Regions from separate parts of the Agarivorans sp. 1_MG-2023 genome, predicted to be linked through region 1. Evidence: predicted binding sites of a transcription regulator. Region 1 holds the regulator's gene; the other holds the start of a gene.
The links. The regulator ArgR, encoded in region 1, controls arginine synthesis, uptake and breakdown. The targets are predictions, from matches to a motif close to ANTGAATANNTATTCANT.

Region 2: a site for ArgR is predicted at 1,989-2,006, ahead of argA (amino-acid N-acetyltransferase). Genes of this name have one in related genera too.

Annotation. Positions count from the first base shown of each region.
Region 1 is NZ_JAUOSJ010000008.1:98,573-103,201, reverse strand. It holds gene Q4592_RS13225 (iron ABC transporter permease) at 1-893, shown strand, start outside; gene Q4592_RS13220 (ABC transporter ATP-binding protein) at 901-1,953, shown strand; gene argR (transcriptional regulator ArgR) at 1,978-2,445, opposite strand; gene Q4592_RS13210 (transporter substrate-binding domain-containing protein) at 2,635-3,342, shown strand; gene mdh (malate dehydrogenase) at 3,523-4,452, shown strand; gene Q4592_RS13200 (tetratricopeptide repeat protein) at 4,570-4,629, shown strand, end outside.
Region 2 is NZ_JAUOSJ010000010.1:8,367-12,995, reverse strand. It holds gene Q4592_RS14810 (porin) at 1-452, shown strand, start outside; gene argA (amino-acid N-acetyltransferase) at 627-1,958, opposite strand; gene Q4592_RS14800 (TetR/AcrR family transcriptional regulator) at 2,141-2,863, shown strand; gene Q4592_RS14795 (hypothetical protein) at 2,855-3,067, opposite strand; gene Q4592_RS14790 (HDOD domain-containing protein) at 3,240-4,064, shown strand; gene Q4592_RS14785 (efflux RND transporter permease subunit) at 4,114-4,629, opposite strand, start outside.

The sequences.
Region 1 (4,629 bases):
TTTTACTGCTGGGGCTAGAGCGTTACAGCCGCAACGCAGGTAAGTTTTACAAGTTGACTGGGCAATCTCCAGCAATGTTTGCCGAGCCTCTTAAAGGCGCTAAAGCTTGGACGGCCACGCTACTTTGTTTGTTGCCGATTAGTTTGGGGTTCATCCTGCCGGTCACGGTGTTAAGTAATTATGCTTTACGTAACTTAGATTCTGGCTTTGACCAGTATTTAACTAATGCGTGGAATAGCTTTTCGTTAGCTGCAATGGCGGCGTTACTCACTACAGCCTTGGGTTTATTACTAGCCTATGGAGTACGTTTATCTAAAAGTAATAAGATGCGCAGCATCGCCGAGGCAGCAACGCTGGGTTATGCGATTCCTGGTGCGGTATTGGCGGTAGGTATTTTGTATCCGCTTGGCTTGTTTGATAATGCGGTCGATAGCTTAATGAAAGCTTGGTTTAACTACCCTACAGGTTTACTGCTTACCGGCACAGGAGGGGCTTTAGTGTTGGCTTACTCTTTACGTTTTATTGCCTTAAGTTACCGCACCCTAGATGCCAGCCTAACTAAAATTACGCCAGAAATGGACGACGCTTCTCGAGTATTAGGCAGCCGCTCTGGTAAAACGCTGTGGCGGATCCATTTGCCGCTGATCAGGCCAAGCTTACTTACTGCTATGTTATTAGTATTTGTCGACACCATGAAAGAGCTGCCAATTACCTTAATTTTAAGGCCGTTCAATTTTAATACCTTGTCTACTCAAGTATGGGATTTAGCCTCTTTGGAGCAACTAGAGCAAAGTGCTTTAGCAGCCTTAACCATATTATTGGCAGGTATTCTTCCGGTTATCATTATGAGTCGAAATATTGGCTCTTCAGAACAGCGCCCACAAGGACACTAAACCCGCAATGAGTATTGTTTTACGTAAAGTTAATCATTTCTACGGTGAACAGCAGGCGCTTAAAGATGTCAGTATTGAGGTTGAAGAAAACCAAATTGTAGCGCTGCTGGGCCCATCAGGCTGCGGAAAAACTACTTTATTGCGTTTAATCGCAGGTTTAGAACGGCTGCAAAGTGGTGAGCTGTACTTGCAAGACAAGTTAGTAGCAGCCCCGGCACAAGCTATACACTTAGCTCCAGAGCAACGCGCGATAGGTATGATGTTTCAAGACTATGCCTTGTTTCCGCATATGAGTGTTAAAACCAATATAGAGTACGGACTACGCAAGCAACAAGATTTACCAAAGCGTCGCCAGTGGATTGAAGAAAGCTTAAACAACATGGGCATGCAAGGTCTGCTAGATCGCTTTCCGCATACTTTGTCGGGTGGCCAGCAGCAGCGTGTCGCCCTATTACGCGCTTTAGCTCCAGAGCCTAACACCATGTTGTTGGACGAACCGTTCTCTGCACTCGATGAGCATTTACGCCAACAAGTGCGAGAAGAAACCCTCGACGTATTGAAGAAAACCAAAACCCCCGCAGTGATGGTGACTCACGACCCGCTAGAGGCGATGTTTATCGCGGATCGTATTGTTGTGATGGAGCAGGGCGAAATCGTTCAAAATGCTAGCCCTCAAGAAATCTACAATCAGCCAGAAAATGCCTTTGTGGCAGCATTGTTTGGCCCAAGCAATCGCTTTGTTGTACCTGCAGAGCAAGGTGCGGTTAGTACCGCTTTAGGGGCGTTTTCGGCCAATCAAATTAACGATGGCGAACTGGCAGAGGTGATTGTTCGCGCTAAAGATGTGGTGGTGCATCAGCTTGAAAACAGCCAACAAGTAGAAGCGAGTATTATCTCGGTGCATTCAATGGGTAATGAAACGCACTTTAGGTTACAGCTAGCTGAATTACCTGAGCAGGTGATTCATGCGCGAATGCGTGACCATTGGCAAGCAAGTCCGGGCACTAAGGTATGGTTATCGGTTAATGGTGATGCGGCATTTGTCTTCCCCAAAGTGTAGTTTGGGGAAGTGTTGTTTGAAGCCTTAGGCGACTTCAAACAGTTCTTTTACCGATTGAAATACATCGGCAATCGCAACTTGGCGGGTAGGGGTAATAAAAATAGTATCATCACCAGCAATGGTGCCAAGAATACCTTCAGCTTTACCTAATGAATCTAGCAAACGGGCAATTAACTGCGCCGCACCAGGGCTAGTATGAATAACGATTAAGGCATCGTTAAAATCCATTTCTAGTACTAAGATTTTTAATTGACTAGAAACAGTAGGAACACCTAGCTCTGCAGGTAGGCAGTAAACCATTTCCATTTTTGCGTTTCGAGTACGCACTGCGCCAAACTTGCTTAGCATGCGTGACACTTTCGATTGGTTGATATTTTCGAAACCCTGATCTTGTAGGGCGGTCACTATTTCAGCTTGAGAGCCAAAACGTTCTTCTTTTAACAGTGATTTAAATGCTTTAATTAACTGTTCTTGTTTATCGCTATATTTCATCGGTGATCCGAGCTTGTAAATCCGCGGTTATTGTCGCCAACTTTTATATGTATATCAACTTTATTCTAGTTTTATGCATATAAATGCATAGTGAAACACATAATTGTTGTTCAATTAGCCAACATTTTCTTGTGAGGCTTTGCTAAGCTGAATTATGATAGCAACATCAAACTTGGTGTGTAGTTAACTATGTGGCTAAAATCTCTGTTCTTTCTTCCTTTGCTCGTACTTCAATCAGTACTTGCTGACGATAAACCTCTGCGAGTGGTTACCGAAGCATCTTATCCGCCCTTTGAATCATTTGATGAGCACAAGCAGCTGGTGGGTTTCGATATTGAGTTGGCTAAGGCCATTTGTGAACAAATAAATCGAGAGTGTGAGTTTTACCATCAGCCCTTTGATAGTTTGTTATCTAGCGTTGCTGCCGATCATTACGATGTGGCGATATCAGCCTTAGATATTACCGAGCAACGTAAAACCTTAGTAAGCTTTAGTGATGCTTATTTCGATAATATGGCGGTTTATCTCTCGAAGCCTGAGCTAGAAGTTGCAAGCAACTCAGTGGTTGCAGTACAAAGTGGCTCGAGCTTTATGCGCTTCTTACGTGAACAACGGCCTAATATTCTATCGATTGCTTACCCCAGTTATCAACTCGCCTTAGCAGATTTGAATCAAGCTAAAATTGATGCAGTATTTTTAGATTCGGCAGCAGCTCACTATTGGTTGGCAAGCCATCCGGATTTTGTGACTCAAGTGGATGAAAACTATCCAGCGAGCGGGTTAGGTATGGCGGTTTCAAAGCAAAACGAAGATCTGCTGAATCAAATCAACCATGCGCTTAATGTGTTAAAAAATAACGGCAGTTACCGAACAATATACCAGTCCTTCTTTAACTAACAAACACTGTTAGACCAAGGTCTTAAACCCTATAGTTAAAGTGTGATTAAGGCAGCTTTTTACTGTTTTAAAGTTGCTTTAAAAATGTTGCTAAATTGTATTTTAGAGCGGATTCCGTTATCTTGTTTCTGTCTTTATAGACATCCCCTCTACAATTACAAAAAAGCATGGAGAAGTTGGATGAAAGTTGCCGTATTAGGTGCTGCAGGCGGAATTGGCCAAGCCCTTTCATTACTATTAAAAACCCAGTTACCCGCTGGTTCTGAACTTTCGCTTTATGACATCGCCCCAGTAACACCTGGTGTTGCTGTAGATTTGAGCCACATCCCTACACAAGTGGCCATTAAAGGATTCGCAGGCGAAGACCCTAGCCCGGCCCTAGAAGGTGCCGATATTGTTCTAATTTCTGCCGGTGTAGCGCGTAAACCTGGTATGGATCGCTCAGATCTATTTAATATCAACGCGGGCATCGTTAAAAACCTTATCGAGAAAGTTGCCGTTACTTGTCCAAAGGCATGTATTGGTATTATCACTAACCCAGTAAATACCACGGTTCCAATCGCGGCCGAAGTATTAAAAAATGCTGGCGTATATGATCCCGCTAAATTGTTTGGTGTAACCACACTAGACGTGATTCGCTCAGAAACCTTTATCGCTGAAGCGAAAGGCCTAAACCCAGCAGACATTAAACTTAACGTTATTGGCGGCCATAGCGGTGTAACAATTTTGCCATTGCTTTCTCAGTTAGACGGTATTTCGTTTACTGATGAAGAAATTGCAACAATGACTACACGCATCCAAAATGCCGGTACAGAAGTTGTTGAAGCTAAAGCCGGTGGCGGTAGTGCGACACTTTCTATGGGCCAAGCAGCAGCACGTTTCTGTTTGTCTTTAGTTAAAGCAGCGCAAGGCGAAGACGTGATTGAGTGTGCTTACGTAGACGGTGGCAGCGAGCATGCTAAGTTCTTTGCTCAACCTATCCGTTTGGGCCCTCAAGGTGTTGCTGAAATCTTACCTTATGGTGAGATTAGCGCCTTTGAAAAAGCCGCAGTTGAAGGTATGTTAGATACCTTACACGGCGATATCGATAAAGGTGTTGAGTTTGTTTAAACTCTTCCACTAGCCGATACTAAGGAGTGCTTGCACTCCTTTTTTTGTGGCTAAAAAGTCACTTTAGTTTTTGCCAGCCTTGCCGATAGCATAATTGTTAAGACGATAGGAACGGCTATGAATAAGCAACTCATTTCATTACTTCTAGCAGCAGGCTTAAGCACCTCGGCGTTTGCT
Region 2 (4,629 bases), on a different contig from region 1:
CTGCTTACGGTATTGCTTTAGCTTACACGTTTGATTTTGGTCTTGGTCTAGGTGCGGGTTACAACATCGCTAACAATGGCGAAGCAAAAGACAGCAAGCTAGCGTTATTGGGTGTTAACTACGATGCAAATGGCGTTTACGCAGCAGCTAACTACTCGATGGGCGAAAACAACAAAGCATTTAAACTTCACGGTTCAGACGCTAAAAACGAGCATACTGGTTACGAGCTAGTTGCAGGTTACAAGTTCACTAAAACCTTCCGTGCGCAAGCAATGTGGAACAAAGCTGAAGTTGAGCCACAAGGCGGAGCTAAGTACGACAACGTTGATTACTACACAATTGAAGGCCGTTACGACCTAACTAAGCAATTGCGTATCGTTGCTGCTTACCAAATCAACAACATCGACAATGCTGAGAACGAGTTCCACTTCGCAGCACGTTACGACTTCTAAGACAGTTACAACACACGCTAAGCGCCTAACTTAGCGTGTTCCTTATTTTCTTGTGTATGTTTGTCTTTTGCCAGCGCCTTTACGGCGCTGGTTTTTTATTTTCTACAGATATACTCAGCATAAAAAAACCACTCATAGTGGAGTGGCTTTTTAGTATGAGTGGCAGACAGCGAGTTAGCGCTCTACATCCATAATTAAAATTTTAGAGCGTCGCTGCAGGTTATAAATAGCCTGTTTCTCGGTGGGTAAGTCTTCGAAATCAGCGGGGCTAAAACCACGCTCCCTGAACCAATGAATACTTTTAGTTGTGAGCACAAACAATTTTGCTAACCCCTGTTGACGGGCTCGATTAACAATGGCTTGAAGTAGTCGATCACCTCGGCTCGCTTGGCGGTATTGCGGGTGGCTAACTAAACACGCTAGCTCACCAATGTTTTCATTATTGAAGGCGTACAATGCAGCGCAACCAATGATCATGCCGTCGCGCTCAACAATGGTAAATCGCTCAATTTCCATTTCTAGCAACTCGCGGGAGCGCCTTACCAGTATGCCTTCTTCTTCCAACGGGCGAATCAGCTCAATGATGCCATTAATGTCATCCAATCTCGCTTCTCTAACTCGCTCATAACTATATTGCACCAGCTGAGTACCACTGCCGTCACGGGTATAGAGCTCTTTTAGCAATGCGCCGTCTTGCTGGTAACTCACCAAATGACAGCGGTCGATGCCTCGGTCACTGCATTGAATGGCCGCCCGCAAATAACGCAGAGTATCTTTGTCGGTATCACGTAAAAAGGGCTCTGAGCGCATTAGCTCGTTGGCCGCATCGGGCAATAGTTCGCTAATCAACTGGCCTTTGTCATTGTGAATACCTTGCTCGGGGCTGAAGTAAATGACTTTATCTGCTTTCAAAGAGACCGCTATTTCGGTGGTGATATCTTCCGAGCAAATGTTAAATAGCTCGCCGGTTACCGATACTCCTAATGGAGACACCATAACTATTTCACCATGGTCTAGTTGGCGCTTAATACTTTGGTGGTTAATACGGCGCACTTTTCCGGTATGCAGAAAATCAATGCCATCTTCAATACCAATTGGTTGCGCCACTACAAAATTGCCACGAACCACATTGATATGAGCTTGATGCAAAGGAGAGTTAACCAAGCCCATAGATAGCTGGGCTTCAATATCCATTTGGATCTGACCTACTGCTTGTTTGATGATGTTTAAGCTACGCTCATCGGTGATTCGCTGCTCGCCAGCAAACATGCAGCTGTGGTGGTGCTCCTCGATTAAACTGTCTATTTGCGGGCGGGCGCCACACACCAACACAATTTTCACACCAAGAGTTTTGAGCAAGGCAATATCTTGAATAATGTTATTAAAGTTGGCGCTAGTGCTAGCTTCTCCGCTTAACATCACTACAAAGGTTTTGCCGCGATGGGCGTTTATGTAAGGAGCCGACTGGCGAAACCAGCTGACTAAATCTTCGGCAGAGCGGTTCAAATTCTTCTCCGTGAATAACTAAACGTAAGATTTGACTTAATAGTCAAATATTCGGTTATTGTTGCATATCCATCAACATTGTCGAGCAATAAGTTTTTCTCGATGACAAATCTTATACATATGTTATGGCCAATTCAGTTGTGTACTATCGCGAGGTAGAGTATAAGCTGCTGTAACATTTAATGACTACCTCAGTATATGTTGAGGTAGCAGGTAAAAATGGAATAAATTTATTACGAGAGGTATTTATGGATAACTATGTCGTACCTGAGCATTTGGCCATGCGTAAGCAACCTAGCCAAGAGCGTACCAGACGACTAGTGGAACACATCTTAGACAGCACCTTGTCTTTGATTCAAGAGCAAGGGATGGCTGCAGTAAATACCAACTTGATTGCCCAACATGCAGAAATCGATATTGCTTCGTTGTACCGCTTTTTTAAAAATAAAGAGGCCATCTTCTTTTCGTTGGCTATGCGCTGGTTTAAAAAGGTTCAAATTGTGGTGGAAGATGTCAACTTCCAGCAAACCTTAGGCAATATCGTAGAGTATCCAGATAGCGCCCAAAGTAAGATAAATGCCCTAGACGAAACAGAAGTGATGCTAGTGAGTTTTCATGAATTGTTTACTCATGATAAAGACTTTAAAGCGCTTGAGAGCTGGCACCGGGTGATAGTGATTGAGCAAACTAAGCGCTCATTTATCAGTCACGGCTCGAAGTGGGATGATGAAGCCTTAACCAGTGTTTGTTTGTACCTGTACGGACTGACTCGCAATTTTATGGCGGGTACCATTGGCTTTTCGGCAGAAGAGCATCACCACCAGTTCACTTGGTTTCAAATCATGCTGAATCAATTACGCAAAATGGTACTGCTAGAAAAAGTACCAGAGAAGTTTTTACGCTAAGGCGTTGCTCACAATATGTGCTTGGTTGGTAGTAGGGTATTCTTGCTCATCAACTAGGCGCTCTGCACCCAAGCAATGTAACCAAGACCCATAATCTAAGGTTTTGTTTCCTAATATTAATTCTTTTAAGACCTGTTCTGATAAACCTTGAGTAATAGGTTTACAGCTGGGCCAAGATTTCCTGTCATTTTGTGCGATCGTCACTGTATTTTCTACGCCTATAAGGTCAAACTGTTCTGCATATAAGTTTCAGTGTGGGTCAATTTGGCGATAAACAAGCTCACTTGTTTAGTCTATGTGAATTAACGCTCAATTTTTGACCAGGTAAAGAGTGAAAGCATGCAGTGCTTCACACTATTTTTTAGGAGAGTTGTCCATGGAACTGGAAGCCTTTTTCCAGCAGGTAAAAAAACTGCCAGTAATGCCGCAAATTATGCAGGAATTACTGACAAGCATTAATGATGAAAATGTTGATCTTCACCATTTGGGTAAAAAGCTGGCGACCGACCAATCTTTGGGTGCGAACGTATTAAAAATGGCTAACTCAGCCGCGTTTCGTGGGGTTAAGCAAATTGACTCTATTGAAGCGGCCGCGATCCGCTTAGGTTTAAAACGGGTTCGTTCACTGGTAGTGGCTGCGGGCCTAAATGGCATGATGCCGAGCAAAAACTTCGACCAACAACAGTTTTGGGGACAAGCCATGTACGTGGCGTTGTTAGCGCAAGCATTAGCTAAAAGCACCCATGTTGAACCTGAAACAGCCTTTACCTGTGGCATGTTACACAACTTTGGTGAGCTGCTGATTGCCAGTGCAACGCCTGAAGAAGCAGGGTTAATTGAGTTGTGCTTGGAAACGGGCGAAACGCGGGTGTCGGCACAGCGTAAAACCTTGGGTTTAGACTATGCGCAAATTGGTGGCGAATTAGCGCGTCGCTGGAATTTCTCGCCGGTGATTACCGATGCCATTGAACAGCAGTTAAATCCAATGGACTTTGATGAAGTGTCTAAACCCGCGGTGTTAATCCGTTTGGCAATATTTGCGCATCATGCCTTAAACGCTGGCCTAAGTGCCGAAATGGTAGGTAAAAACTTACCTGAGCCGCTATGTGAAGTGGTTGAGTTGGATAAATCTACCGTGGCTAGTTTTATTGAAGAAGCGGTAGAACAGGGCGAAGCAATGGTTGCTACCACGACCGCCTAAATTCAAACCGCTTATTAAAAAAGGGGTTAGCTTAGCTAACCCCTTTTTGTTAGTTGGCGGTTTTTTCAAAGCCTTTTAACCACCACAGTTTAAAGCGGCGTAAGCCCGCCTTAGCATCTTCCAGCAGTAAGTAGTTAACCGGCACTATCAGCAGGGTGATGCTGGTAGCGAAAATAATCCCAAAGCCAAGTGACACCGCCATGGGAATCAAAAACTGCGCTTGAGTACTCTTTTCAAAAATTAACGGCATTAAACCGGCAAAGGTGGTGAGCGAAGTAAGAATTACCGCTCTAAAACGGGCCACGCCGGCTTTAGTTACCGCGGTCATTAAATCTACGCCTGCTTTACGTTGGCGGTTTATATAGTCCACTAATACCAAGCTGTCGTTCACAACTACTCCGGTGAGCGCCAGCATGCCCATCATACTCATAATGGTTAGTGGCATGCCCATAATCATATGACCAAGTACCGCACCAACCGCTCCGTAAGGAATAATCGACATCACCACTGTAGGTTGCCAGTAAGAACCAAAAGGAATCGCTAGCAGGCCGTAAATAACAAACAG